DNA from 3 places in the Mesorhizobium sp. M0088 genome. Region 2 is predicted to be linked to each of the others. Evidence: predicted binding sites of a transcription regulator. Region 2 holds the regulator's gene; each other region holds the start of a gene.
What was found. Region 2 encodes LexA, which represses DNA repair genes until DNA is damaged. Its sites were predicted from a motif close to TGTTCNNNNTGTGTTCNG; they were not measured.

Region 1 (10,169 bases), on a different contig from region 2:
GCTTTTCCCCGAGTGCGGCAACGCCCGAGCCGAGGAAGCGCGTCATCGATTCGCCGGCCTCGCTCAGCACGCGCCGGTTGGTGACGAAGCGGTTGCCCTTTAGCGAGTACACGAAACCGTCCGGCGCCTCGTTGGCCCATTTGACGAAGGTCGGTTCCTTGAAGCTGGAATAGTAAGTGCCGTTGACCTCGATGCTCGGCACCTGGCGAGTGGCGTAGTTCAGCTGCTTGGCCTTGGAGAGCTTGTCGGGATAGAAGGACGTATCCCAGGGCTCGAAGGTCCAGCCGCCCATGCCGGCGCGGATTGTTCCCGATGTGCTCATTGTCATCCTCCCAAGTTCAGAAATCAGGCCGCTGTGCTCTCGTGGACCGATTTCGCCATGTCGACCAGCACCCATCCCGGCCGGTAGGGATTGGGCCGGCGACCCGTTTCGTGGAAACCATAGGCCAGATAGAGCGCGATGTTCCGTTCCATCCTGGCGTTGGTGTAAAGCCGGACCTCGGGCAGGCCCCACAGGCGTGTCTGTTCGTCCGCGTGTTTGAGCAACGCAATGCCGAAGCCTTTGCCCTGGAAGGCGGGCGACACCGCGACGGAGAAAATCATCGCGTGGTCGTCATGCCGTTCCAGCGTGATCAGTCCGGCAAGTCCGCCGCCACTTTCCAACCCCCACACCTCGCCGCCCTCAATGCGCGGCGCATAGTCCTCGGTGACTGGGATCGGCGGTGCGCCTAATAGTGCAGTGTAAGGCGCATAGGCCGCTTGCGTCAGCGAGACGACGGTTTGGAGATCACCGGCAAGCGCTCTTCTGATTTTCATTCAAAAGCTCTCCAAGCGCCAACCGGTCCGATCACTCCGCCGCTTCGCGCTTGCCTCCGGGGCGCCGCTCCAGCAGTTCCTTGAGGAACTGGCCGGTGTAGCTGCGCTTTTCGCGCACGATGGCTTCCGGCGTGCCGGAGGCAACCAGTTCGCCGCCGCCGTCGCCGCCTTCGGGGCCGAGGTCGAGCACCCAGTCGGCGGTCTTGATCACTTCGAGATTGTGCTCGATGACCACCACCGTGTTACCCTGGTCGACCAGTTCATGCAGTACTTCCAACAGCTTGGCGACGTCGTGGAAATGCAGGCCGGTGGTCGGCTCGTCGAGGATATAGAGCGTCTTGCCGGTCGCCTTGCGCGACAGTTCCTTGGCGAGCTTGATGCGCTGCGCCTCGCCGCCGGACAGTGTCGTCGCCTGCTGGCCGATATGGATGTAGCCGAGGCCGACCTGCTTCAGCGTTTCGAGCTTGTCGCGCACGCCAGGCACGGCGGCGAAGAAGTCGACGCCTTCCTCGACCGTCATGTCGAGCACGTCGGCGATCGACTTGCCCTTGAACACCACGTCGAGCGTCTCTCTGTTATAGCGCTTGCCGTGGCAGACGTCGCAAGTGACGTAGACGTCGGGCAGGAAGTGCATCTCGATCTTGATGACGCCGTCGCCCTGGCAGGCCTCGCAGCGGCCGCCCTTGACGTTGAACGAAAAACGTCCCGGCTGATAGCCGCGCGCCTTGGCTTCGGGCAGGCCAGCGAACCAGTCGCGGATTGGCGTGAAGGCGCCGGTATAGGTGGCGGGGTTCGAACGCGGAGTCCTGCCAATGGGCGACTGGTCGATGTCGATGACCTTGTCGAGGAATTCGAGGCCCTCGATGCGGTCGTGGTCGGCCGGGTGCTCGCGCGAGCCCATGATGCGGCGCGAAGCAGCCTTGAACAGCGTTTCGATCAGGAAGGTCGATTTGCCGCCGCCCGACACGCCGGTGACGGCAGTGAAGGTGCCGAGCGGTATTTCGGCGGTGACGTTCTTCAGATTGTTGCCGCGCGCGCCGACGATCTTCAGGCGGCGGTTCTTCTTCGCTTCACGCCGCACGCCGGGCGTCGCCACTTCGAGCGCGCCGGACAGATATTTGCCGGTGATCGAATTGGGATTGGCCATGACCTGCTGCGGGGTGCCCTGGGCGATGATCTCGCCGCCATGGATGCCGGCGGCCGGACCCATGTCGACGACATAGTCGGCATGCAGGATGGCGTCCTCGTCATGCTCGACGACGATCACCGTGTTGCCGATATCGCGCAGGTGCTTCAGCGTATCGAGCAGGCGGGCATTGTCGCGCTGATGCAGGCCGATCGACGGCTCGTCCAGCACATAGAGCACGCCCGTGAGACCGGAGCCGATCTGCGATGCCAGCCGGATGCGCTGGCTCTCGCCGCCTGACAGCGTGCCGGAATTGCGCGACAGCGTCAGGTAGTCGAGCCCGACATCGTTGAGGAAGCGCAGCCGCTCGCGGATCTCCTTGAGCACCCGCACCGCGATCTCGTTCTGCTTGTCGTTGAGCGACGCGGGCAGGTCGGTGAACCACTGGTCGGCCTTGCGGATGGAAAGCTCGGTGACTTCGCCGATATGTCTGCCTGCGATCTTCACCGCCAGCGACTCCGGCTTCAGCCGATACCCCTTGCAGGCCGGGCAGGGCGTGGCCGACATGAAGCGCTCGATCTCTTCACGCATCCAGGCGGATTCGGTCTCTTTCCAGCGCCGCTCGAGATTGGGAATGACGCCTTCAAAGGTCTTGGTGGTCTTGTAGGAGCGCAGGCCGTCATCATACTGGAAGGTGATTTCGCGCTCACCCGTGCCGTGCAGGATAGCTTCCTTGGCCTCTTCGGACAAATCCTTGAACTTGTCGCCAAGCTTGAAGCCATAGGCCTTGCCCAGCGCTTCCAGCGTTTGCGCGTAATAGGGGGAAGTCGATTTCGCCCACGGGCTGACGGCGCCGTCGCGCAGCGAGATGTTCTCGTCCGGCACGATCAGATTGCCATCGATGGCGCGCTGGCTGCCGAGACCGTCACAGGTCGGGCAGGCGCCGAACGGGTTGTTGAACGAGAACAGGCGCGGTTCGATTTCCGGAATGGTGAAGCCGGAGACCGGGCAAGCGAACTTTTCCGAGAACAGGATGCGCTCATGCGTCTCGTTCTTCGACTTGTTGACCGAATCCTCGCCGGTCTGGCTGGAATCGAGCGGCTTGTCGGCGAATTCGGCGACCGCCAGCCCATCGGCCAGCTTCAGCGCCGTTTCGATGGAATCGGCAAGCCGCGTCGCCAGATCGCCGCGCACGACGATGCGGTCGACGACGACGTCGAGGTCATGCTTGTACTTCTTGTCCAGCGCCGGCACGTCGGCGATCTCATAGAAGACGCCGTCGACCTTGACGCGTTGAAAGCCCTTCTTCTGCAGTTCCAGTAATTCCTTGCGGTACTCGCCTTTGCGGCCGCGCACCATCGGCGCCAGGATGAACAGGCGCGTGCCTTCCTCGATCGCCAGCACGCGGTCGACCATCTGCGAAACCGTCTGGCTCTCAATCGGCAGGCCGGTGGCCGGCGAATAGGGGATGCCGACGCGGGCGAACAGGAGCCGCATGTAGTCGTAGATCTCGGTGACGGTGCCGACCGTTGAACGCGGGTTCTTCGAGGTGGTCTTCTGCTCGATGGAAATGGCGGGCGACAGGCCGTCGATCTGGTCGACGTCAGGCTTCTGCATCATCTCAAGGAATTGCCGCGCGTAGGCCGACAGGCTTTCGACGTAGCGGCGCTGGCCCTCGGCATAGATCGTGTCGAAGGCCAGCGATGACTTGCCGGACCCCGACAGGCCGGTCATGACAATCAGGCTGTCACGCGGCAAGTCGAGATCGACATTCTTCAGATTGTGTTCGCGCGCCCCGCGAATGGAAAGATATTTATGGTCGGCCATAGCCGGTCGCCGCCTCAGAATCTGGAATTTCCTGGAATGGCGGGTTTTCCCGGCCATCCCCTATGTAGGTAGTTTTGCCGCCACGTCGAGATACGCCACAATTCCCGACGAGAGCGTTTAAGCGTCTTTCGCGTGAACGGGCAAGCGGAAAGAACAAAGGCCGAACACGCTCCTGACAAAGCTGTGCAAAAACTGACTTGCACGTAACCTCCCGGCGATCACATTTTTCGGTAACCGGCTATTGATGGTTGACGCCACCAGCTGACGGGAGCAGTCTCCAGCAGTCAACGAAGACGGCCGTCTTTCGATGGCCTCGCCGCCCAAAGGCGGCCTGCGAGACGCCGCAGGCATTTGCGATTTGTGCTTCGAATTGACAACAATCGCAACGGACAGAGGAGCGGAGCTATGACGCCACCGGATCGTCCCCCAGGGTTCCAGTTGTCACTGGAGCCGAGGCAGGCATAAGTGCCAGGGTTCAGCGTTTTCGCCAGCCGGCAAACCGTGACCTGCCATCTCTCGTAAAAATCAGAGACTGCTAGTCGGATCGTCGGCTGAATGCCGCGGTGCATCCGAAATCAAACGCCGGCAGTACACTCCCGGTAAAATTGGATTTGAGATCCAAAAAGGCCCCGTCCGTTTGCGCAAAGCACGGCGGGGCCGTTTTCATGTGCGGATTGTCTTGTGGGCGACAGGCGCAGCGCGACACGCGCTGTCAGTGGCGCGGCGGCCCGATCGAGCCGGCGCCGACATCGACAGTGATGCTGCCGGAAATCCTGACATCGGTATCGCCGATCTTGAATGTACCGTTCTCGCCGGCTGGCAGCGCATCGTCCGGCTCGGGAGCCGGCTTGGCGATGCGGTAGTCGCCGGTTACGCCGGGAAGGGCGCTTTTTTGCGTCGACGACGAACTGTCGTCGGCAAGTGCCGCGCCGCTGATGAGACCCGCAATGGCGAGCGCTGCAACGGCGATGACGCGGTGCAATGATCTGGACTGATGAGTGTCGGTCATCCCAGGACTATAGTGGCGCGCCGCCGATGGAACCAGACCGGCATCGTCAAATCTTCGACTACCTGCCGGACGGATCTCCGATCCGGCCCTGGCTTACGCCGCTTTCTTTCGCGTGTCGAAAACATGGTCGACGATGCCCCAGGACTGGGCCTCGCGGGCGGTCATGAAGTGGTCGCGGTCGAGCGTGCGTTCCACCTCTTCATAGCTGCGGCCGCAATGCTGCGCGTAAAGTTCGGCCATGTGCCGTTTCGTCCGGCCGATGCGCTCGGCATGGCGCTGGATGTCGGATGCCTGGCCCTGGAACCCACCCAGCGGCTGATGCAGCAGGATAGTGGCATTCGGCAGGGAAATCCGGCGCCCCGGTGTGCCTGCCATCAGCAGGAACGAGCCCATCGAGGCGGCAAAGCCCATGCATACGGTGGACACCGGGCAGCTGATATATTGCATCGTATCGTAGATGGCGAAGCCGCTGGTCACCACGCCGCCCGGCGAGTTGATGTAGAGCGAGATCTCCTTGTCGGGATTGTCCGATTCCAGCGACAAAAGCTGCGCGCAGACCAGCGCCGAGATGTCGTCGTTGATCTCGCCGTTGATGAAGATGATGCGCTCGCGCAGCAGCCGCGAAAAGATGTCGAAGGCACGTTCGCCGCGGCTCGATTGCTCGATGACCATCGGCACCAGACTGGCAACACCGCTCATTGTCTCTCTCCGTCCGTTTTGTTTTCAGGCCGCGCGAAGCAGGAGGCGAGGCGTGTTTGCGGCGATTGGCTTAGATGACCTGTTCGCACCGAGCGAAACCCGGCAGCCGGCGCCTGCCATGGCGACGGCAGGCATGGTCTTGCGGGCAAAGCCGTCATGGACGATACGTAGATGCGTGCCGCCGGATACGGTTCGGGCAAGTGTGAAGGTGACGGTGCTGTCGAGCGGCCCCTGCCGCGCGGCGCCGCCTGGCTGCGAGCGCTCCCGCCAGGAGTAGCGCAACAGCCGTTCGGGTTCGGCGTCGAGGATTTCGCATTCGATCGGCGTGTCCGGTCCGGCGAAGGCAAAACGGTTGCCGATCTCGGGGCTGATGTCGTTCGGCATCATCCAGGCGGCCAGCAATTCCGGTATGGTCAGGGCCCGCCAGACCTTTTCCGGCGGCTCGGCAAGCTCGTACTCGAACTCAAGCGCATCCGCGGCGTCGCCTTGGCCGTCGTTGGCCGCTAATCCCGCCTTCTTCATTGATCCATGTCCTTCAAAACCGCCTTCAGCCTTTCGATGCGTTCCGGCCAGAAGGTCCGGTAGCGCTCGATCCAGGAGAGCAGGGGGACAAGCCCCTGCGGATCGGCGCGGTAATAGGCGTTGCGGCCGGCTCGCCGCTCGACCACCAGGCCTGCGCCACGCAGCACCGCCAGATGCTGCGACACCGCGGGCTGCGACACCGTCATACCGGTGCGCAATTCCGACACGCTCATCTCGCCGGCGGCCAGCCGCTCAAAGACGGCGCGGCGCGTCGGGTCGGCCAGTGCGCGAAAAATCTCTGCTTCGATCATGCCAAAAGCATAAGTGCATACTTATTGGTTTGGCAAGCGGTCTTTTCAAACCCATATGATCGGCTTCGGCATTGCTGCCATTCCTTGACAATAAGCAGCGATGCGGATAAGAACGAAAAGGGAACAAAAACCTTGTGGGTAAAGGCAGCCATGGCAAGCGGCGATCGCCTGCAGCCTGTAAGGTGCTGCGACAAAAATTTGTTTCGGATGAGCGCGGAGAAATATCATGGCGGGTAGCGTCAACAAGGTCATTCTGGTCGGCAATCTCGGCGCGGATCCCGAAATCCGTCGCCTGAATTCGGGTGAGCCGGTCGTCAACATCCGCATCGCCACATCGGAAAGCTGGCGCGACAAGAATTCCGGCGAACGCAAGGAAAAAACCGAGTGGCACAACGTCGTCATCTTCAATGAGGGCATCGCCAAGGTGGCGGAGCAGTATTTGAAGAAGGGCATGAAGGTCTATGTCGAGGGCCAGTTGCAGACACGCAAATGGCAGGACCAGACCGGCGCCGACAAGTACACGACGGAAGTCGTGCTGCAGAAATTCCGTGGCGAGCTGCAGATGCTCGACGCGCGCGGACAGGGCGAAGGCGGTCAGGTCGGCGGCTATACCGGTGGCGGCAGCAGCCGTGGTTCCGATTTCGGCCAGTCCAGCCCGAGCGAAGGCTTTAATCGCGGTGGTGGCGCTCCCAAGGGCGGTGGCGGCGGCTCGTCGCGCGAACTGGACGACGAGATTCCGTTCTGATCGCAACAGCAGATGTTATTTTTGGCTTAAGTCAAACATTGCGCCCCGAGAGTCCCTCATGGACTTTCGGGGTTTTGCATTGTCGAATTGAACGCTGACTTGGCGGTCAACGAAATATGGCGAAGGACGAGTTCGATGAAAGCACGCGTAAAATGGGTCGAGGAACGCACCTTCGTCGGTGAATCCGGCAGCGGCCACAAGGTCGTGCTCGGAACCGCGCCCGGACCGGAAGGCAGGACTCCGGGTCCAAGCCCGATGGAGCTGGTGCTGATCGGCACCGGCGGCTGTTCGGCCTATGATGTCGTGCATATCCTCGAAAAGGGCCGCGAGGCGGTCGAGGACTGCGTCGTCGAGCTTGATGCCGACCGGGCCGAAACCGAGCCCAGGGTTTTTACACGCATCCATATGCATTTCGTCGTCAAGGGCCGGGCACTCTCGCCCGACAAGGTCAAACGGGCAATCGACCTTTCGATCGAAAAATATTGCTCGGCCTCCGCAATGCTGGCCAAGACCGCCACGATTACCCACGATTTCGAGGTCATCGACACGACGGCGAAATAGAACCGGCTTCGGGATTTTCGCCGCGTCAGCCTGCTATCAGCGCTTTGATGCCGTCGGCGACGAATTGCACGGCCAGTGCCGCCAGGATGACGCCAAGCAGACGGGTCAGGATCGAGCGGCCGGTCTGGCCGAGGATGCGATCTATGCGTTCCGACAGCACGAACACCAGATAGGTAATGGCGAGGCAGACGAAGATGATGCCGACCAGCGCCGCCTGCGCGGCAAAGCCTTGAAACGAGCCGGAAAGCAGCACCGTCGCCGAAATGGCGCCTGGGCCGGCGATCAGCGGGATCGCCAGCGGGAAGGCGGCGATGTTGTGGATCATGTCCTTGGTGATGGCGACGTCGCCGATCTTTTCCTTGCGGTCCTGCCGGCGCTCGAACACCATCTCGAAGGCGATGAAGAACAGCAGGAAACCGCCGGCGACGCGGAAGGCCGGCAACGTTATGCCGAAAACCGACAGGATCGAGGCCCCGGCAACCGCAAACAACGCCATCACCAGGAAACCGATGATCGAGGCCCGGACCGAGACCTGCTGGCGCTCCTCGCGGTTCATGCCGCGCGTCACGGCGAGGAACAGCGGCGCCAGCCCGGGCGGGTCGATGGTCACGAGAATGGTGACGAAAGCATTGAACAGGCTGTCGAAACTCGGCATCTCTGACCCTCCCGCCGGGCCGTGCCCGGACAGAATATTGGTAGAGCAAAGCTCGTTCGGTGGGAACCGTTCGTGAGAAAGTGGTTGATGCGGGACAGAGGGCAGCGCGAAGGATCGCGACGCTTTTATTCTGGGCTGCTGCAATCCTCGGAGATCAAACCGCTCGCCGCGCCAGGAATTCGACCTCCAGCCGCCATGTCGCGCCATTGTCTTGCGAGCGTTCGCCCAGCCATCGGAAGGAGTTTTCGGTGATGCGTGAAAAGCTCCAGCGTACTGAACTGCCGGTGCCGTCGGCGCCCACTTGCACGATCGTGTCACCCTCGGCGCGGCCGAGCTGGCGGCTGAAATACTGGTTGCGCGGGTCGCTCCAGAAGATGTGCCAGGCATCCGCGCCGGGATCATAGACGCGCAGCGTCGTGCCATAAAAGGTCCATTTGCCGAGCGAAGGCTGGGGCCCAGCGTCCCGCGCGGGCAGGATCCAGACGTCCTGGATCGCCCGGCCTTCCAGCACCCAGCCGAAATGCACCTCGCCATGCCCTGTCAGTACCGTACCGTCCTCGAGGTGGCGCGAGGCGTCGAAAGTCCAGGAGCCGACGAAGCGGCCGTAAAGGCTCAGTTTTTCGGCAAGCCCTTCGATCGGTCCGGGGCTATGCAGGGCTTCGGCAAACGAGGATTGATCGAACATGGCTGCGGTCTCTTCTTGTCAGGAGACCGTTAGGACTAGGCGGTGACGGGGTTCTGGGCTTGGGAAAAATTGCTATATTTCGAGTATGACGACGACCACGCATAGTCTCGCATTCGGAGCCGGTTGGCACGTGACGGACGTCATTTGCACGGCCGGCGCCGGCGACCGGCCGTTCGAGGAAGCGCATCAGGATTTCTGCGTCGCTGCGGTCACCAGCGGCACGTTTCGCTACCGCGCCCAGCAAGGCACGGCGATGCTGGCGCCCGGCGCGCTCCTGCTCGGCAATCCCGGCACATGTTACGAATGCGGGCACGAGCATGGCAGCGGCGACCGTTGCCTCTCGTTCCATTTCGAGCCGGCTTACATGGAACGGATCGCAGCTGGCGTTCCGGGCGCCAGGAAGCTGGCTTTCGAGGCGGCGCGCCTGCCGCCTTTGCCGGTACTGGCGCCGCTCCTGGCCGAAGCGGAGACCGCGCGCGAGATGGCCTACATCGACGCCTTCGAGGAACTTTCCCTGCGCTTGGCCGGTGCTGCCGTGGCTACAGCCTCTGGCGCTACGCATGTCGGGCGCGCGCCCAGCCGCCGCGATCAGAAACGGGTGGCCGAGGCAGTGCGGCGGATCGAACTGGACGCCGATAGGCCGGTCTCGCTTTCAGCACTTGCCGATGAGACGGCAACCAGTCCGTATCACTTCCTGCGCATCTTCCGGCAGGTGGCGGGCATGACGCCCTACCAATTCCTGCTCAGGACGCGATTGCATAGGGCGGCGGTGCGGCTACGCATGTCCAACGATGCGGTCTCGGCGATCGCCTTCGAGGCCGGTTTCAACGATCTGTCGACCTTCAATCGTCGGTTTCGGCGGATCATGGGGGAGACGCCGGGGCAGTATCGCACCCGCCGTGACACACTGGCTGTTTCCGTCTCGTGAATCGGCCCAGTGCTCGCAAAGGCGCTCACGCGGGCTTTTGCCTCAGTGCGGCGAAAACCGCTTTGGCCATATCGTCGCAATCAGCGGTATCCATTTGAAATTACCACCAAAAATGACACTGGAAAAGTGCCTGACATGTTGGAGTTTCGGGCTTGCTTCCTATATAAGCACCAAGTGATTCCTGATTAGATTGTGATCCGATTTGACCGACCAGAAGACACCGCGCGGCGCCGACGGCGGCCCCACCGGCATCGAGCCGATATCCATCGTCGAGGAGATGCAGCG
Region 2 (10,169 bases):
CCGCTGGTCGCCATCATCGCCACCGGCGACGAATTGCTGCCGCCCGGCAGCGATCTCGGACCGGACCAGATCATCTCATCGAATGCCTATGGCGTCGCCGCCACCGCACACTCGGTCGGCGCCCGCGCGCTCGATCTCGGCATTGCCGCCGATCGCAAGGAGGCTATCGCCGAACTGGTGCAAAAAGCGGTCGCGGCCGGTGCGGATGTCATCGTGACGCTTGGTGGCGCCTCGGTCGGCGATCACGACCTGATCCACGACGTGCTGACCGGCGAAGGCATGACGCTCGGCTTCTGGAAGATCGCCATGCGCCCCGGCAAGCCGCTGATGTTCGGCCGCCTCGGCGATATCAGGTGCATCGGCTTGCCCGGCAATCCGGTGGCAAGCCTGGTCTGCTCGCAATTGTTCCTGAAGCCGCTGCTGGCGCGGCTCGGCGGCCGCAATCATCGCCAGGACATTCGTCCGGCGCGGTTGGGTGCCGCCATGCCGGCCAATGATCTGCGCCAGGACTATGTGCGGGCGGTGGTCCGGGAAGATGACGGAGCTCTGGTGGCAACCCCGTTCGGCATCCAGGATTCCTCGATGCTGAGAATGCTGGCTGACGCCAACGGGCTGATCGTGCGGGCGCCGTTTGCCCCCGCAGCAGCTGCTGGCGAGGCTTGCAGCGTACTGATGCTGCGCTGAAGCAGCGCAGAACAAACCATTAATAACAAACAGAAAATGACGTCGGCGCTATTCCGATATCAAGGCGCGGGTCAGCGGATGCGCCGGATCGGCAAGGCCGTCGACAATGCTGAAATGATGCCGGTCAGGCTCGACCACGGTGCCGGTGGTGGCGCCGAGGCCGGTCCAGATGTTGGCAAGCAGCGCATTCTGGCGCAGGAATTCGGCGCGCTCGCCGCCACCGGCCCAACAGGTGATGCGGGCACCATCCATGGGCCGCAGCAGCGCCGGGCTTTCAGCCAGCGCCTCATCTTCGTCGATGGCCAGAGTCGCGTTCATCTCGGTGCGCATGATCGGACGCAGATCGTGGACACCCGAAATCGAAACGACATGGCGTACGCGCCGCGCCACATCGTCCGCCAGAGGCGTGGTTGTCGTCACCATCCGGCTGGCAAGATGGCCGCCGGCCGAATGTCCGGTCAGCATCAGCGGCCCGTCGACCATTGCCGCCGCCTTGCCGATCGCCACGCCGATCTCCTGGACGATGCCGGCGATGCGTAAGTCCGGGCACAGCGTGTAGGACGGCATCGCCACGGCAAAGCCGCTGCTGACCGCACCATTGGCGAGATGCGACCAGAAACTCTTGTCGAACGCCTTCCAGTAACCGCCATGGATGAACACCACCAACCCTTTGGGCGTGGCGCTGGGGAGGAAGAGATCGAGCCGATTGCGTCGCCCATCGCCATAGGTGATGTCGAGCCGTGCCCGGCCCTGCGCCGAGAGTGCGTCACGAAACGCTTGCGCAGGCTCCACCCACGCGGCCGGCCATCGGTCGCTGCCGGCGATATTCGCACCGTTGGCATAGGCATCATCCCAATCGACGATGTGACGTTCGAACATCTGCGCCCTTCCCCAAAAACGGCATCGCTGTTCCGCTAGCAATGGCCACCGCCACGCCATGCGTCAATGCTCTAGGGCAAAAACATTTTAGGCTTGAAACAAATTTCGACTGGTGCGATCCTGCCCGCACGAACAGCCGACAATGGGAGGTCTGCTGTGCTGCCCGAACCTGCAGATGTTCACCCTTTCTGGGCGCATCTCAGCAGGTGCGATGGGCAGTACGAAGCCTCCTCAGAGCAGGACCTTAGCATCCACGACATCCGGCCAAGGCGCCTCGCGCACTGGCCGTCCAGCAAACAGGAGAGCGGCGACATGCTTGGGCCTTCAGCGCATATCGACACGTTCACGCGCGATCACCTGCCGCCGCCGGAGCAATGGCCTGAAATCCTGCTCGACGGCTTCGACTATCCCGAACGCCTCAACGCCGGTGTCGAACTGACCGACAGGCTGGTCGAGAAAGGCCTGGGCGACCACACCGCGCTGATCGGCAATGGCCGCCGCCGCACCTACAAGGAACTGTCCGACTGGACGAACAGGCTGGCCCACGCGCTGGTCGAGAATTATGGGGTCGAGCCCGGCAACCGGGTGCTGATCCGTTCGGCCAACAACCCCGCCATGGTCGCCTGCTGGCTGGCCGCCACCAAGGTTGGCGCCGTGGTCGTCAACACCATGCCGATGCTGCGCGCCGGCGAACTCGCCAAGATCGTCGACAAAGCGGAAATCACCGTCGCGCTCTGCGACACCAGGCTGATGGACGAGATGACCGCCTGCGCCAAGGACAGCGCATTCCTCAAGCAGGTCATCGGTTTCGACGGCACCGCCAACCATGATGCTGAACTCGATCGTGCCGCTCTCGACAAGCCGGTGACGTTCACCGCAGTCGACACCGGCCGCGACGATGTTGCCCTGCTCGGCTTCACCTCGGGCACAACAGGCGTTCCGAAGGCGACGATGCATTTCCACCGCGACCTGCTGATCATCGCCGACGCCTACGCCCGCGAAATCCTGGAGGTGACGCCGGACGACATCTTCGTCGGCTCGCCGCCGCTGGCCTTCACCTTCGGCCTTGGCGGACTCGCCATCTTCCCGCTGCGCTTCGGTGCGGCGGCGACGCTGCTGGAGCAGGCGACGCCACCCAACATGATCCACATCATCGAGACCTACAAAGCGACGATCTCTTTCACCGCGCCGACTGCCTACCGCGCCATGCTGAAGGCCATGGATGAAGGAGCGGACCTGTCATCGCTGCGCGTCGCCGTTTCGGCCGGCGAAACCTTGCCTGCTCCCGTTTTCGAAGAGTGGACACAAAAGACCGGAAAGCCGATCCTCGACGGCATCGGAGCCACCGAGATGCTGCACATCTTCATCTCCAACCGTTTTGACGACATGAAGCCCGCGTCGACCGGAAAGCCGGTGGGCGGCTACGAGGCGCGCGTCGTCGATGACGAGATGCGCGAGGTGCCACGCGGCGCGACCGGCAGGCTTGCGGTGCGCGGACCGACCGGCTGCCGCTACATGGCCGATGACAGGCAGAAGGAATACGTGCGCGACGGCTGGAACCTCACCGGCGATACCTTCACGCAGGACGAGGACGGCTTCTTCCATTTCGCCGCCCGCTCCGACGACATGATCGTCAGCGCCGGCTACAACATTGCCGGACCCGAGGTCGAGGCCGCACTTCTGTCGCATCCGGATGTCGCCGAATGCGCTGTCATTGGCGCCGAGGACGCCGAACGCGGCCAGATCGTCGAGGCGCATGTCGTGCTAGCGCAGGGCGTCGCGCCCGACGCCCTCACCACCAAGCGCCTGCAGGACCATGTCAAGGCAATGATCGCGCCCTATAAATATCCGCGATCGGTAAAATTCATCGCCGCCCTGCCCAAGACCCAGACCGGCAAGATCCAGCGCTTCCGGCTGCGCACGGAGAAAATCGATTGAGCGAGCCATACGATCCGGCGTCCGAAGGCGCCCAGATGTCGTTCAAGGAGCGCATGTCCTACAGCGACTACCTGCACCTGGAGAAAGTGCTGGAGGCCCAAACGCCGCTGTCATCGGCGCATGACGAGATGCTGTTCATCATCCAGCATCAGACCTCCGAACTCTGGATGAAGCTCGCTCTGCACGAGATCGGCGCCGCGATCCGTTCCATCCGCGCCGACCGGCTCGAGCCGAGCTTCAAGATGCTGTCGCGCGTTGCGCGGATCTTCGAGCAGCTGAACAATGCCTGGGATGTGCTGCGGACGATGACGCCGAGCGAATACACCGAGTTCCGCGACGCGCTCGGCCAGTCCTCGGGTTTCCAGTCCTGGCAGTATCGCGCCATCGAGTTCATGGCCGGCAACCGAAACTTGGCAATGCTCGGGCCGCACAAGCACCGGCCCGACCTGAGCGGAAAGCTGGAAGCGATCCTGACCGAACCATCGCTCTACGACGAAGCGCTGCTGCTGCTTGCGCGCAACGGATTCGACATCGGTGCCGATGCCAGGCGCACGGACTGGCGTGAGACGCGAACCGAGAATGAAGAGGTGCTGGTCGCCTGGCAAACCATTTACCGCGATCCGCAGCGCTACTGGATGTTCTACGAACTGGCAGAGAAGCTGGTCGACTTCGAGGATTATTTCCGCCGCTGGCGCTTCAACCACGTCACCACGGTTGAGCGCATCATCGGTCTGAAACGCGGCACCGGCGGCACGTCGGGTGCTTCGTATCTGAAGAAGATGCTCGAGGTGGTGCTGTTCCCGGAACTGTGGACGGTCCGCACCCGGCTCTGACATCGTCGAAATGAAAACAGCGACGCGCGGCGGCGGAACACCCTTCGCGAACACCGGGGACTGACTGACCATGAGTGGATTTCCTGATCTCGCCGCAGTCGAAGCGATGGATGCCACAGATCCGCTGCGGGCCATGCGCGACCGTTTCATTCTGCCGGAGGGGGTGATCTATCTCGACGGCAATTCACTGGGGGCAGCGTCTCATGCCGTTTTCGGCGAGCTGCAGCAGGCGGCAACCCAGGAATGGGCCCAGGACCTCATCCGAGCCTGGAATACGGCCGGATGGTTCGAGATGCCGATCGAACTCGGCGATCAACTCGGACGCCTGATTGGAGCCGCGGCCGGCCAGACCGTCGTCTGCGACACGACGTCGACCAACATCTACAAGGTGCTGCATGCGGCGCTGGAGATGCGGCCGGGCCGGTCGGTCATCGTCGCCGAGGGTGACAGTTTCCCCACCGACCTGTACATCGCCGAAGGCGTGGCCTCGACACGGGACGGCGTCCTGCTGCGCCTCGCGGGCGTCGACGCGCCCACCATCGAAGAGCTGATCGACGAAAACGTCGCGGTGGTGCTGGTCAACCACGTCAACTACAAATCGGGTGAACTGCGCGACATGGCGGCGCTGACGCGCAAGGCTCATGCGGCCGGAGCGCTGATCGTCTGGGATCTATGCCACACCGCCGGCGCCCTGCCCGTCGAGCTCGATCAGGCAAATGCCGATTTCGCCATCGGCTGCACTTACAAGTACCTCAACGGCGGTCCGGGCGCACCGGCCTTCATCTATGTCGCGCAGCGCCATCACGGCGATATCAGCCAGCCGCTCAGCGGCTGGTGGGGCCATGCGCGGCCCTTTGCCTTCGAACGGGGGTATGTTGCCGGCACCGGTATCCGCCGCTTTCTGTGCGGCACCCAGCCTGTCCTGTCGATGCGGGCGCTCAAAGGCGCGCTTGTCATCTGGAACGACGTCGACATGGCGGCATTGCGAAAAAAGAGCGTCGCGCTGACGGAACTGTTCATCCAGCTCGTCGAAGCAAAGTGCGGCGCCTATGGCCTCACGCTGGAGACCACCCGCGACGCGACCAGGCGCGGCAGCCAGGTGTCGTTCCTTCACGATCACGGCTATCAAATCATGCGGGCGCTGATCGAGCGCGGCGTCATCGGTGATTTTCGCGCGCCATCGACCATCCGTTTCGGCTTCACGCCGCTCTATGTCGGCTACAAGGATGTGTGGCTGGCGGTTGAGGTGCTGGAGGATATTCTGCGCACGGGCGCATGGAAGGACCAGCGTTTCGCCGTCAAGGAAGCCGTTACCTGACGCAACGATCTCCGCGATTTGCCGTCGCCGCCCTCACTGCCCGGCAGATGACGGAGGGCTGAATTCCAGCCACAAATGCCAACAGACGTTGGCGTTTTGGCTCCGTTTCGTTCACGGCAAACGAACGTCCCGAAGATTGATAGCGTCCCTTGTGGAGGTCGATCGGCAGATGATGCCAAGCCTTGGGTCGAGGATGAGCCACAGGTCATTAACCATAATGGTTTCAATGTGAGCAGGCGCATTGCCGTGGTTGGCGCCTGTCGATCGCGACCCGCTGGCAAGCCCAAATAATTTCAGCAGCCTTAACAAATTCATTAAACTTTAAACGGTTGCAGAACACAACTGGAACAGATAGTGTTTGTTCTGGGTTTGTTTTTCGATTCTGGTTTCAGGTAATCTGGGGGCCGCCATGCTGACACGCAAGCAACATGAACTGCTGATGTTCATCCATGAACGCCTGAAGGAGAGCGGCATTCCGCCATCCTTCGACGAGATGAAGGAGGCGCTCGACCTTGCCTCCAAATCCGGGATTCATCGGCTGATCACCGCACTTGAGGAGCGCGGCTTTATTCGCCGGTTGCCCAACCGGGCACGGGCGCTGGAAGTGCTGCGATTGCCGGACTCCATCGCGCCCGGCCTCAACGCGGCAAAGAAGTTTTCGCCAAGCGTCATCCAGGGCAGTCTCGGTCAGGGTGGTGCCCTTGGCCGGCAGATCAAGCCGGCGCCTTCGCGGATGCCCTCGCCCGGCAATGATGACGATGCGGTCTCCGCCGTGTCGATCCCGGTCATGGGCCGTATCGCCGCCGGTGTGCCGATCGATGCCATCCAGCATCAGACGCATTCGATCTCCGTGCCGCCGGACATGATCATGGGCGGCGCCCACTATGCGCTGGAGGTCAAGGGCGACTCGATGATCGAGGCCGGTATCTTCGACGGCGACACCGTCATCATCCGCAATGCCGACACGGCGAACCCCGGCGAGATCATCGTGGCGCTGGTCGATGAAGAGGAAGCGACGCTGAAGCGGTTCCGCCGCAAGGGCGCTTCGATTGCGCTCGAAGCCGCCAATCCGGCCTATGAAACCCGTATTTTCGGCCCAGACAGGGTCAAGGTGCAAGGCAAGCTCGTCGGCCTCATCCGCCGCTACTGAGGCGGCTGCGGGTTGGCCGCTGGCTTCTCGGGTTTCTTGAAGGGTGCCAGCCCCCTCGCCTCACGAGAGTATTTGCGTTGCGTGTGCCAGGGCCGATATGGGCTGTTCACCGCGAAGCTGATTGTCGCCGGCGTGGTCGCCGACTGGCGATCGAAGAAGACGGCGGCACTGCCTTTGCGAGCCAGTTGCCGCTTGGTGATGACGAGAACCAGCGGATTGTGACAGGCGTCATAGGCGGTGGCGTCATTGATGACGATCAGCTCGGCGAAGCCGCAGGCTTTCCAGGTGTCCTTGCGGTCCTCGACATAGGCAATGATCGCACCGGACATATGCCTGGCCACGCAAACGCCTGAGGAGCAATAGAACGGCGATCCCGGCGGTAGCTCAACGGCGTCCGCGACGTCGAATTGCCCATCGCTCTTGTCGAACACCTCTGGCACGACGATGGTTTCTGATGTCAGGGCGCGTTTCCAGTTGTCGACGGTGAATTCGTTCGGCCGTTCCCGGCTGACGGCAAGCTCGCCGCCACCGATCGGCAACGCCACCAGCCGGGCGTCTTCCGAGATCAGCACATCCGGCGTGCGCGTATCCGAGACGGTCAGCAAGCCTGCCAGCGCGAATGGCAGAGCAGCGAGCCGCAGCCAAGTTGTCGCCATCGTCGCGATGACCAGGGCAATTGTCACCAGCAGGACAGATTGCTGCGAAATCAGCCCAACCCCATCGACAGGCGAACGTTCGGAGATCCAACCCGATATGGCGATCATCACCGTCAGACCCTTGCCCATCAGGTAGAGGGCCGGCCAATCCAATCCGAAAGGCATCAGCAGCGCGCTTGCGACAGCCAGGAACATGACGACGGTAACGATCGGCATAACCGCCAGATTGGCGAACAGGCTGAGCGGCGACACACGCTGAAAATGCCAGATGGCAAACAGCGTCGTGGCGCTGCCGGCGATGATGGAGGTCATGGCAAGGCCGGTTGCCGCGAGCACGAACTTTCGCGTCAGGAAACCGGGCATGGATCGCTTTGGGGGCGGCGGTCTTGCTTTTCCCGCGCGGTGATCGGCCCAGCCGGCATAGGCGCCGACCAGAGCCGCGGTCGCGGCGAACGACATCTGAAAACTCGGGCCGACCACCTCATGCGGCGACACCACGATGACGGCGATCGCCGAGATCGCCAGATTGCGCATGGTGAGTGCTGCTCGATCGAACAGCACGGCAATCAGCATCACCGCCAGCATGATGAAGCTGCGCTCGGCGGCAACGACGACTCCAGAGATGATGAGATAGGCCGCGATCGAGAACAGTGCGGCGACGGCGGCATACTTCTTGACCGGGCGACGCGCGGAAAAGTCGGGAAACAAGGCGAAGGCGCCGCGCAGCAAGCCCATGATGGTGCCTGCGACCAGCGCCATGTGCAGTCCCGAAATCGAGATGATGTGGTAGATGCCGGTACGTCGCATCGCCTCATTGATGTCATCGGGAATGCCGGCGCGCACGCCGACGATCAGCGCCGCGGCGATCTCGCCTTCGGCGCCGCCGACGCTCGCCCTGATATGGTCGGCGATGGCCTCGCGGGCATTTTCCACGCTAGAGGAAATTCGGGCCGGCAGCGGCATGTCGCCATCATCGCTGACGACAAGCTTGGGGTTGCCGAGAAAGAACCCGCTGCCGCCGATGCCGGCAAAATAGCTGTCGAAGGAGAAATCATAGCTGTCCGGCCGCACCGGCCCGGTCGGCGGCAAAAGCTTGGCATATCCAGTGATGAGGGAGCCTGCGGTCACGTCAGCCGGGATCTTGCGTGCCGAAAGCCGCACCCGTTCCGGCGCATAGCGCAGTTTCGGTCTTGCGGTCGATGTCACGTCGATGGTCAGCCGGATGCGGCCAGTTTCCATCCGGTCGAGCGAGACGACGCGGCCGGTCACCTGCGTCGAGATTTCCGAGCCCAACATTTGTGTGCCCGCACGCCACGTCTCGACCTTGGCAGCAAGCAGTCCTAGGGCGCACAAAAGCGCCGCCATGAAACACAGATGGGTCTTTGGCCATGAGCGCGAGACCAGCGCACAGATCCCCGTCAAGATGACAACCGCGACAGGTCTCGCAAAGTCGGGTTCAGCCGTCAGCGAAAAATAGCCGATCGCTCCGATCGCCAGGCAGACCGGCACCAGCAGGAAGGCCACGCCCCGGTCGAGTTCCAGGCTCGCCGCCGTGTTCACGCTGTGGCGCAGGCGAGGCAGTGATGTCAGGCTGATTTGCCGGCGCACGCGAACGATCCTGCCGGTTTCGGCAACAGGAACAGAGGCGGCGACATCCGCTTGCAAGGGCGCCTTGCCGGGATCCGGCACAAGGGGCGATGGCGGCGGTAATGGGGCTGGCCGAGGCGCAAACAGGGACCGTTCGCTGACGCCGATGGCAGCGTCCTCGCCCTGATCCGAGCCCCAGCCTCGTCCAGCCATCGGGTCTGCCCCTTGCGCCCTCGACACCCTATGCTACATGAACGCCGGGCGCGCGAAAGCCCGCGCAACCGCACCCCGCTTCAGATGGTTTCCGAGAGTTCCATGTCCGACAAGGTCGTCACCCGTTTTGCCCCTTCGCCCACCGGCTATCTGCACATAGGCGGCGCGCGCACGGCGCTGTTCAACTGGCTGTATGCGAAGCACACTGGCGGCACGATGCTGCTGCGCATTGAGGACACCGACCGCGAACGCTCCAATGAAGCCGCGACGGCTGCCATCCTCGACGGGCTTTCCTGGCTTGGCCTGAGCTGGGACGGCGAGCCGGTGTCGCAGTTCGAGCGTGCGCCGCGCCACCGCGAGGTGGCTGAGGAGCTCGTGCGCATGGGCAAGGCGTATTATTGCTATGCCACGCCGGCCGAACTGGAGGCCATGCGCGAGGCTGCCAGAGCCAAGGGGCTGCCGCCCCGCTATGACGGCCGCTGGCGCGACCGCGACCCCTCTGAGGCGCCCGCAGGCGTCAAGGGCGCCATTCGTATCAAGGCGCCGACCGAAGGCGAGACCATCGTCCATGACCGTGTCCAGGGCGAGGTGCGCTTTCCCAATAAGGATCTCGATGACTTCATCATCCTGCGTTCTGACGGCAATCCCACTTACATGCATGCCGTCGTCGTCGATGATCATGATATGGGAGTCACCCATATCATTCGCGGCGACGATCATCTGACCAACGCCGCTCGCCAGACCGTGATCTACAACGCCATGGGCTGGAACGTGCCGTCCATGTCGCATATCCCGCTGATCCACGGCGCCGATGGCGCCAAGCTGTCGAAGCGGCACGGCGCGCTTGGCGTCGAGGCCTATCGCGCCATGGGCTACCTGCCGGAGGCGCTGCTCAATTACCTGGCGCGCCT
Region 3 (10,169 bases), on a different contig from region 2:
CTGAAGCGCGACGACGCCATCGAGACGATCAAGCACGGCCTGCCGACGCGGCGCGTCGAATCCTGGCACTACACCGACCTGCGCCGGTTGCTGAATACCGTGCCGGACTTCGACCCGGCAGCCATGGCCAAAGCCATCGCCCCGATCGTCGACGGTTCCACCGTGGTGTCGATCCTGAACGGCAAGTCCGACGCCAAAGTGCCGGTTCTTGAAGGCGTCTCTTTCCAGCGCCTGTCGGAAAAGCTGGTCGACGGCAGCGCAGCACCTGGGCTCGACCCCTATGGCAGCGACGATGCCATTGGCGCGCTGAACACGGCTTTTGTCGCCGACGGGTATTTTGTCGACATCGCCGATGGTGTGGAACTTGAAAAGCCGGTCGAGCTGCAGAACCTGCAGGCCGGCGGCCAGACCCATGTGCGCCTGACCGTTCGCGTCGGCGCCGGCGCAAAGGCCGTCATCGTCGAACGGCAGACGGGTGATGGCGCTGCCTTGGGCAGCTCGGTCAGCCAGATCGTGCTCGACGAGGGCGCCGAGGTGACGTGGCTGATCGTCCAGGAGCAGCCGGAAACGGCGACGCATCTGGCGCAGTTCAAGGCCCATATCGGCAAGAATGCGAAACTTACGCTGTTCGTCATGAACGCCGGCGGCAAGCTCGTGCGCCAGGAAATCATGGTCAGGACGACTGGCGAAGGCGCCGATTTCAAGCTTCGCGGCATCAACCTCCTGGCCGGCGACACCCACACCGACGTGACCATGGTTCTCGACCATGCCGTGCCGCACACGACCTCGACGGAGATCATCCGCAATGTGGTGACGGGCAAGGCGCGCGGTGTGTTCCAGGGCCGCATCAACGTCCATCAATATGCGCAGAAGACCAACGCCAAGATGGCCTGCAACACGCTGTTGCTGTCGGACGACGGCGAGTTCTCGACCAAGCCCGAGCTTGAAATCTTCGCCGACGACGTGATTTGCGGCCACGGCGCGACGGTCACCGAAATCGACCACAACCATCTGTTCTACCTGATGGCGCGTGGCGTCGACGAGAAAAGCGCGCGGGGGTTGCTGGTGAAGGCCTTCGTCGCGGAGGTGATCGAGGAACTGGACGACGAGGCGATCGTCGAGGCGCTGGAAGCACGGCTCGACGGCTGGTTCGCGGCACACGGGTGATCTGATGAACGCACCGGGCAAGATCGGAGATTTCTACGACGTCGAAGCGATCCGCCGCGATTTCCCGATCCTGTCGCGGGAAGTCTATGGCAAGAAGCTGGTCTATCTCGACAATGGCGCTTCGGCACAGAAGCCGCAGGCGGTGCTGGACACAATCCAGCATGCCTATTCCCAGGAATACGCCAACGTCCACCGCGGCCTGCATTTTCTCTCGAACGCCGCGACCGACGCCTACGAAAAGGCCCGAGAGACGGTGCGCCGCTTCCTAAACGCGCCGAGCACCGACAATATCGTCTTCACCTCGAACACGACCTCGGCCATCAACACGGTCGCCTATGGCTATGGCATGCCCAACATCGGCGAGGACGACGAGATTGTGCTGTCGATCATGGAGCACCATTCCAACATCGTGCCGTGGCATTTCATCCGCGAGCGGCAGGGCGCCAAACTGGTCTGGGTGCCGGTCGACGATCTCGGCGTCTTCCACATCGAGGAATTCGAGAAGCGGTTGACCGATCGCACCAAGCTGGTCGCCATCACGCAGATGTCGAATGCGCTGGGTACGGTGACGCCGATCAAGGAAATCGTGCGCATTGCGCATGCGCGTGGAATTCCCGTGCTGGTCGACGGCAGCCAGAGCGCCGTGCATATGCCTATCGACGTGCAGGATCTCGACTGCGACTTTTTCGTCTTCACCGGGCACAAGGTTTATGGCCCGTCGGGCATCGGCGTGCTCTACGGCAAGAAGGACATTCTCGCTGGCATGCGGCCCTTCATGGGCGGCGGCGAGATGATCGAGGAGGTGACGGAAGACATCGTCACCTACAACGAGCCGCCGCACCGCTTCGAGGCCGGCACGCCGCCGATCGTCCAGGCGATCGGGCTGGGTGCTGCCCTCGACTACATGGAATCGGTCGGTCGCGAGCGCATTGCAGCCCATGAGGAAGACCTCAAGAACTACGCGCATGAGCGGCTGCGCTCCATCAATTCGCTGCGCATCTTCGGTGATGCGCCCGGCAAGGGCGCCATCATCTCGTTCGAACTGCAAGGCATTCATGCGCATGACGTGTCGATGGTGATAGACAGGCAGGGCGTTGCTGTCCGCGCCGGCACCCATTGCGCCCAGCCGCTGTTGAAACGGTTCGGCGTAACCTCCACATGCAGGGCATCGTTCGGCATGTATAATACCAGGGCCGAAGTCGACGCTTTGGCCGAGGCGCTTGAAAAAGCGCGCAAATTCTTCGGATGACGAGTTTTTTGGGTGACGACCATGGATGATGCAAGCATCGCTGCCGAGACCACTCCGGAAACCGCGCCCAATGCGCTGGTTTCGGGATCGGCCATCCCCGCCGACGAGCTGGCGCGGCTGACCGACGACATCGTCTCGGCGCTGAAGACGGTCTACGATCCGGAAATCCCGGCCGATATCTACGAGCTCGGCCTGATCTACAAGATCGACATCGAGGACGACCGCTCGGTCAAGATCGACATGACGCTGACCGCTCCCGGCTGCCCTGTCGCCGGCGAAATGCCCGGCTGGGTGGAGAATGCCGTCGGCGCCGTCGAAGGCGTGTCCGGCGTCGAGGTCAACATGACCTTCGACCCGCCCTGGTCGGCCGACCGCATGTCGGAAGAGGCGCAGGTGGCGGTGGGTTGGTACTAGCCCGACAGAGGCTGGTGCACTTGCGCCAGAGATAAAACTTCACCATTTTAGGTGAGGAATCATTCGGCAGGCCTTGAACCTGCATGGAATGGAAGGAAAAAGAATGGGACGCTTCGCCGTCATCACCATGACCGAAAAGGCCGCCGACCGGGTGCGCGAGATTGTCGCCACCCGTGAGAATGCGCACGGCATCCGCCTCGGCATCAAGAAGGGCGGCTGCGCCGGCATGGAATACACGGTCGATCTGGTGACCGAGCCCAACACCAAGGACGACCATATCGAGCGCGATGGCGCCCATGTCTATGTCGCACCGGAAGCAGCACTTTTCCTGTTCGGCACCGAGATGGATTTCGAGCAGACGACGCTGCGCACCGGTTTCACCTTCCACAATCCGAACCAGAGCTCGGCCTGCGGTTGCGGCGAATCCGTCGAACTCAAGCCGGCCGACCTGAAGGCACTGGCAGAAGCCCGCGCTTCCTGAGTTTTTCCTTCGCCCCGTTTACGGGGAGAAGGTGTCACGAAGTGACGGATGATAGGCAGCGCCGGCCTCTCCAAAGTTAGCGCCGCTCCTCATCTGCCGGCGTTCGTCGTTCGAAGGCCAAGCAATTGGCTTTTCGTCCGCTGCGCGGATCACTCCTCACCTCCCCGTAAACGGCGCGAAGAAATTCACTCCACCCACATGCCCGTCCGCTTGTGCCAGTCGGCGATCGATTCCTCGGGATAGATGTCGAAGACCTTGTCATGCTTGCCAACCACCGGCTCCACCCAGTTCGCCTTGTATTTCAGCATGAGGTGCACCTTGCTTGGCGGAATGGGTAAATCGCTGTCGATCGCCGAAGCGAAGGGATGCACCAGCTCCGGCCATGTCGGGTCGTAGAGCCAAAGGGCTGAGCCGCATTTCTTGCAGAAATTGCGCTCGCCGGTTGAGATTTCGCAATGCGGATGCTCGTCGTCCTCGATCTCCGCCCGAAAGACGCCGAGGCTGCGCTTGCCCCTGATGTTCAGTGTTTCGTTGTCGGCACCGAGATTGATGGCAAACCCGCCGCCGCCCTGCTGCTTGCGGCAGATCGAGCAGTAGCACAGCATGAATGGCGCCGGCGTGTGGCTCTCCACCTCGAAACGGACGGCATTGCAGCGGCAGGAGCCTTTGAGCAGCACGGGCATAGCGGGAAACTCCGATCGACCTCACACAACCTGTCAGCATGATTTTGGTTGCGGCGATGACAAGGCCAAACGCCGGTGACATGATCGCGGCATGGACAATGAGCGCATCGCCGAACTGTTCGAGGGCCTCGGTCCTGTCAGCATCCGAAAACTGTTCGGCGGCAAGGGCATCTATTTCGACGGTGTCATCGTCGCCATCGTGCTGCGCGGCGAATTGCTGCTGAAGGCCGACGAGCAAAGCGCGCCCGAGTTCGAGGCCGCCGGCTGTACGCAATGGACCTATACCGGCTCGCGCCACGGCAAGCTGGTCGCCATGCCCTACTGGAGCGTTCCAGACAGCGCTTTCGATGATCCCGACGAGATGACGGTCTGGGCACGGCGGGCGTATGAGGCGGGGCGTCGGGCGGGGAAGTAGATTCCCGCAAACTCGAGGCCACCCCCTCATCCGTCCGCTTCGCGGCCACCTTCTCCCCGAGGGGAGAAGAGGTCGACGTCGGCGCTGTAAGCTCCTCTCCCCTCGGGGAGAGGTCGGATTGCCCCGAATTGTACTTTGCAATTCGGTCTTGGCAATCCGGGTGAGGGGGAACCTTCGCTGCGTGACCCTAAAGCGCCTTGGCAATCCTCGCCGCCAGCCGCGCATTATTCTCGACCAGCGCGATGTTCGTCTTCAGGCTCCTGCCGCCAGTCAGTTCGAGAATCTTTCCCAGCAGGAACGGCGTCACCGCCTTGCCGGTCACGTTGAGCGCCTCGGCGGCCTTCTGCGCGGCCTCGATATAGCCCGCCATCTCCTCAGCCGGGATTTCATGGTTTTCCGGCACAGGATTGGCAATCAGCATGCCGCCGGCGAGCCCCAGCGCTGCCCTCGTCTGGTAGAAATGCGCGATCTCTTCCGGCTCGTGCAAGGTCAGCGGCGCGCGGAACGGCGAATGCCTGGACCAGAAGGCCGGCATCGTCTCGCAGCCAAGGCCGACCACCGGCACGCCGCGCGTCTCCAGCACCTCCAGCGTCTTTTCGATGTCGAGGATGGCCTTGGCGCCGGCCGAGACGACGATGACCGGGGTGCGCGCCAACTCGTCGAGATCGGCGGAAATGTCAAAACTCTTTTCGGCGCCCTTGTGCACGCCGCCGATGCCGCCGGTGGCGAACACTTTTATGCCGACCATATGCGCCGCGATCATCGTGGCGGCGACCGTGGTGCCACCGGTGCGCCCTTGCGCCAAGGCAAAACCGAGATCGGCGCGCGACAGCTTCATGGCGTCGCCCGTCATCGCCAGCGATTCGCGCTCGCCGTCCGAAAGCCCGATCTTGATGCGTCCGCCAACCACGGCGATCGTCGCCGGCACGGCGCCGCCATCGGTGATGATCTTTTCGACGTCGGCCGCCATGGCGCCATTGTCGGGGTAGGGCATGCCATGGGTGATGATGGTGCTTTCCAGCGCCACCACCGGCCGGCCGGCAGCCAGAGCCTGCGCCACCGGCGCGTGGATGTCGATGAGGGGGCGGGCGGTCTCAGGGGTCATCAGGGTCTCCAATCCGGAATGCGGCGCGTCCGTCGGGACACCAGGCAACATCGCGGCACTATGAATTCGCCGGTCTCATGCCACTTCCCTGGCATCCGGCACAAGAGCCAGCGCTTCCGCGAAGCTTGAGGCGGTGAACTCGGGAACGGCGTTGGCGCTTTCGATGGCAAGCGTCGCCCCGGCAATGCCTTCGCGCAGTGCTGACCGCAGCGGCAGTCCGCGCAGCAAGGCAGCGACCGTTGCGCCCGCCAGCGCATCACCGGCCCCGGTGACGTCAGCGACCTTTCGGGGATTGGGCGGCATGATCGAAAAGGCGCCTGTTTCATCGAACCCCAGCACGGGCGCCCCGCCTGCCGTGACCACGCCACTGACGAGGCCGCTGCATCGCAACCCGTCGACGACCTCGCGCTCCCTGGCATTCGCGGCGACGCCGGCCAGCACCATGGCCTCGCGCCGGTTCATGAAGACCAGCGAGAGCTCCTTCAGCACCGGTATCAGCCGCACCGCCTTGGCCGGCGAGATGGCAATGGCGAAAACCGGCTTGCCCGCGGCGAGCGCGACCAGCCGTTCCAGCGCCGCCGTCGGCAGGTTGGCGTCGCAGAACACGGCATCGGCGGCCGCGATTGCTTCGCGCACCCTGGAGCGGCGAATCTGTTTGGGAAAGGCCAACTCATAGAGCGCCATGTCGGCGAAGCCGACGATCAGCTCGCCCTCGCTGTCGATCAGCGCCGTGTAACTCGGCGTCGTGCGGTCGAGGAAGACCGCCGACAGGTCGGTAATGCCTGTCTCGGCGATGGCTCGCGAAACGGTATCGGCAGCGGCATCGCCGCCGCGAACCGACATCAGCGACGCGGAGACGCCGCGCCGCACGGCGCTGCGCAAAGCATTGAAGACGCCGCCGCCGACATCCTCGCGCATTGTGCCCGGATTGGAGGCGGCAGGCACGTAAGCGCCGGACACCTGGCCGCGTCGGTCGATATGGGCGCCGCCTATGGCCAGTATTTTCGCGGATTTCAGCATGCCGGCGATATGACCTTTGTTATTCCAGCCGCACAAGCGCTAGGTGCGACGGAGCTTCGCATGCGAGGCGGCGATTCGGCAGGTCGAAACAACCGAGCCGTCTGGCCCAACGTGCGGTGCATTCCTGATCGAATCCCTGGACAAAAAAAGAACAAATCCGGATATTGCTTGTTTTTCAGTTATTTGACCCCTCTTGCCAAATGAGAACAAAAAAGGTACAAATAGGCAGGGATTACGGATTGTCCGGCCTTCATTGACGACCAAGGGGTGATGTATCATGGCTCAGAATTCTTTGCGGCTGGTAGAGGACAAGGCAGTGGACAAATCAAAGGCTCTGGATGCGGCGCTGTCGCAGATCGAGCGGGCTTTCGGCAAGGGCTCGATCATGCGGCTCGGCGCCAACGATCAGGTCGTCGAGATTGAAACGGTGCCGACCGGCTCGCTTGGCCTCGACATCGCGCTTGGCGTCGGTGGCCTGCCGCGCGGCCGCATCATCGAGATCTACGGGCCGGAAAGCTCGGGCAAGACGACGTTGGCGCTGCACACCGTGGCCGAAGCCCAGAAGAAGGGCGGCATCTGCGCCTTCGTCGATGCCGAGCACGCGCTTGACCCGGTCTATGCCCGCAAGCTCGGCGTCGATCTCGAAAACCTTCTGATCTCGCAGCCCGACACCGGGGAGCAGGCGCTGGAAATCTGCGACACGCTGGTGCGCTCCGGCGCCATCGACGTGCTGGTGGTCGATTCGGTCGCGGCGCTGACGCCACGCGCCGAAATCGAAGGTGAGATGGGCGATTCGCTGCCCGGCCTGCAGGCCCGCCTGATGAGCCAGGCGCTGCGCAAGCTGACCGCGTCGATCTCGCGCTCCAACACCATGGTCATCTTCATCAACCAGATCCGCATGAAGATCGGCGTCATGTTCGGCTCGCCTGAAACCACCACCGGCGGCAATGCGCTGAAATTCTACGCTTCGGTGCGCCTCGACATCCGCCGCATCGGCTCGATCAAGGACCGCGACGAGGTTGTCGGCAACCAGACCCGCGTCAAGGTGGTCAAGAACAAGCTGGCGCCGCCCTTCAAGGTGGTCGAATTCGACATCATGTTTGGTGAGGGCGTCTCCAAAACCGGCGAACTGGTCGATCTCGGCGTCAAGGCCGGTATTGTCGAGAAGTCTGGCGCCTGGTTTTCCTATAACTCGCAGCGTCTCGGCCAGGGCCGCGAAAATGCCAAGCTGTTCCTGCGTGACAATCCCGACACGGCACGCGAGATCGAGTTGTCGATCAGGCAGAATGCTGGGCTGATCGCCGAGAAATTCCTCGAGAATGGCGGCCCTGAGCGCGGCGATGATGACGGTTTCGAGGAAGAGTCCGGCGCGATGTAACAGCTTCGCACGCCAGGCCGGCCGGAGTTCGGCCATAATCGCGTTCTATTATCTCAGGCTTATGTAATCGAGTTCCGTGTTATTGCGTTTCGAAACCGCCGGCCCAGTGCCGGCGGTTTTGCGTTTTGGCGGCGAAATAGGGCCGGTTCGAATGACGGGAAAAGGCCGTGGATTGGACCAATTCCGTGTTTCTGGACAGGGTGAAGCGCGGCGGCTAAAAGGCCAAGTCTTAATCTTCTAAAACGCAGAGCCCATTTCCGCCGGTTTGCCGGCGGCTCTTCCGAAAAGGCAGCATTCATGAGTGGCGTGAACGAAATCCGGTCGACATTTCTCGACTACTTTCGCAAGGAGGGTCACGAGATCGTCGCGTCGAGCCCGCTGGTGCCGCGCAACGACCCGACGCTCATGTTCACCAACGCCGGCATGGTGCAGTTCAAGAACGTCTTCACCGGTTTGGAGAAGCGGCCCTATTCGCGCGCTTCGACCGCCCAGAAGAGCGTGCGCGCCGGCGGCAAGCACAACGATCTCGACAATGTCGGCTACACCGCACGCCATCTGACCTTCTTCGAGATGCTCGGCAATTTCTCCTTCGGCGACTATTTCAAGGAACGCGCCATCGAGCTTGCCTGGAACCTGATTACCAGGGAATTCGGGCTGAACAAGGACAAGCTGCTGGTCACCGTCTATCACACGGATGACGAGGCGGCCGGCTTCTGGAAGAAGATCGCCGGTTTTTCGGACGACCGCATCATTCGCATCGCGACCTCGGACAATTTCTGGGCGATGGGCGATACCGGCCCGTGCGGGCCGTGTTCTGAAATCTTCATCGACCGCGGCGAACACATCTGGGGCGGCCCTCCCGGCAGCCCGGAGGAGGATGGCGACCGTTTCCTGGAATTCTGGAACCTGGTGTTCATGCAGTATGAACAGGTGACGAAGGAGGAGCGCATCGACCTGCCGCGCCCCTCGATCGACACCGGCATGGGCCTGGAGCGCATGGCATCCATCCTGCAAGGGGTGGAAAGCGTCTTCGAGACCGATCTGTTCCGTCACCTGATCGACGCGGCCTCGTCCGCGATCGGGCATGGTCCCGACAAGGAGACGGTCGCGTCCTACCGGGTCATTGCCGATCATCTGCGTTCGTCCTCCTTCCTGGTGGCGGACGGCGTGCTGCCTTCGAATGAAGGCCGGGGCTATGTCCTGCGCCGCATCATGCGCCGCGCCATGCGCCATGCGCAGCTGCTGGGTGCCAACGAACCGCTGATGTGGAAGCTGGTGCCGGCGCTGGTGCGCGAAATGGGCCAGGCCTATCCGGAGCTGCTGCGCGGCGAACAGTTGATCACCGAGACGCTGAAGCTCGAGGAGACCAGGTTTCGCAAGACGCTGGTGCGCGGCCTCGGCCTGCTCTCCGAGGCGACGGAGACGCTGCATGCCGGCGACATGCTGGACGGCGAAACGGCCTTCAAGCTCTACGACACTTACGGCTTCCCACTTGATCTGACGCAGGACGCGCTGCGCCAGCGCAGTATCTCGGTCGATCTTGCGGGCTTCACCAATGCGATGGAGCAGCAGAAGGCCGAGGCGCGAAAGCATTGGGCAGGCTCCGGCGACGCGGCGACCGAGACCATCTGGTTCTCCGTGAGCGAGAAGGCGGGCGCCACCGAGTTCCTCGGCTATGAGACTGAAGCTGCCGAAGGCATCATCCAGGCGCTTGTCCGGGACGGCAAGGCTGTCGACAGCGCCGGCAAGGGTGTCGCGGTGGCGATCGTCGTCAACCAGACCCCGTTCTATGCCGAGTCCGGCGGCCAGATGGGCGACACCGGCGTTATTTCAGGCGAGGGCTTCTCGATCGAGGTTTCCGATACGCAGAAGAAGGCCGACGGGCTGTTCGTGCATATCGGCAGGGTGGCCAGCGGCACGGTCAAGACCGGTGCCGCCGTCGAGCTGAAGGTCGACCATGCCAGACGCTCGAGGCTGCGCGCCAACCATTCCGCGACGCATCTGATCCATGAGGCGCTGCGCGAGGTGCTGGGCAGCCATGTCGCGCAGAAGGGCTCGCTGGTCGCGCCCGAGCGCCTGCGCTTCGACATCTCGCACAACAAGCCGATTTCACCGGAGGATCTCGAATTGGTCGAGCGCATGGCCAACGAGATCGTCGTCCAGAACGGCCCGGTGACCACGCGCCTGATGTCGGTCGACGATGCCATTGCCGAAGGCGCCATGGCGCTGTTTGGCGAGAAGTACGGTGACGAAGTGC

Region 1: uvrA (excinuclease ABC subunit UvrA) is a predicted target of LexA. The motif match lies at 3,919-3,936, and genes of this name have one in related genera.
Region 3: recA (recombinase RecA) is a predicted target of LexA. The motif match lies at 6,737-6,754, and genes of this name have one in related genera.

Annotation. Positions count from the first base shown of each region.
Region 1 is NZ_JAMYUI010000007.1:180,372-190,540, forward strand. Features, by position in the region: gene NKJ67_RS10905 (DUF72 domain-containing protein) at 1-322, opposite strand, end outside; gene NKJ67_RS10910 (GNAT family N-acetyltransferase) at 346-816, opposite strand; gene uvrA (excinuclease ABC subunit UvrA) at 848-3,769, opposite strand; gene NKJ67_RS10920 (hypothetical protein) at 4,482-4,778, opposite strand; gene NKJ67_RS10925 (ATP-dependent Clp protease proteolytic subunit) at 4,872-5,477, opposite strand; gene NKJ67_RS10930 (SRPBCC family protein) at 5,502-5,999, opposite strand; gene NKJ67_RS10935 (ArsR/SmtB family transcription factor) at 5,996-6,310, opposite strand; gene NKJ67_RS10940 (single-stranded DNA-binding protein) at 6,537-7,055, shown strand; gene NKJ67_RS10945 (OsmC family protein) at 7,191-7,616, shown strand; gene NKJ67_RS10950 (MarC family protein) at 7,642-8,271, opposite strand; gene NKJ67_RS10955 (hypothetical protein) at 8,426-8,956, opposite strand; gene NKJ67_RS10960 (helix-turn-helix transcriptional regulator) at 9,042-9,884, shown strand; gene gyrA (DNA gyrase subunit A) at 10,087-10,169, shown strand, end outside.
Region 2 is NZ_JAMYUI010000024.1:13,694-23,862, reverse strand. Features, by position in the region: gene NKJ67_RS25795 (molybdopterin molybdotransferase MoeA) at 1-684, shown strand, start outside; gene NKJ67_RS25790 (hormone-sensitive lipase) at 733-1,563, opposite strand; gene NKJ67_RS25785 (AMP-binding protein) at 1,876-3,501, shown strand; gene kynA (tryptophan 2,3-dioxygenase) at 3,498-4,334, shown strand; gene kynU (kynureninase) at 4,405-5,652, shown strand; gene lexA (transcriptional repressor LexA) at 6,062-6,802, shown strand; gene NKJ67_RS25765 (ComEC/Rec2 family competence protein) at 6,796-9,258, opposite strand; gene gltX (glutamate--tRNA ligase) at 9,361-10,169, shown strand, end outside.
Region 3 is NZ_JAMYUI010000041.1:970-11,138, reverse strand. Features, by position in the region: gene sufD (Fe-S cluster assembly protein SufD) at 1-1,167, shown strand, start outside; gene NKJ67_RS33360 (cysteine desulfurase) at 1,172-2,416, shown strand; gene NKJ67_RS33355 (SUF system Fe-S cluster assembly protein) at 2,438-2,830, shown strand; gene sufA (Fe-S cluster assembly scaffold SufA) at 2,934-3,311, shown strand; gene NKJ67_RS33345 (GFA family protein) at 3,497-3,994, opposite strand; gene NKJ67_RS33340 (TfoX/Sxy family protein) at 4,086-4,409, shown strand; gene NKJ67_RS33335 (pseudouridine-5'-phosphate glycosidase) at 4,597-5,514, opposite strand; gene NKJ67_RS33330 (carbohydrate kinase family protein) at 5,590-6,534, opposite strand; gene recA (recombinase RecA) at 6,812-7,912, shown strand; gene alaS (alanine--tRNA ligase) at 8,210-10,169, shown strand, end outside.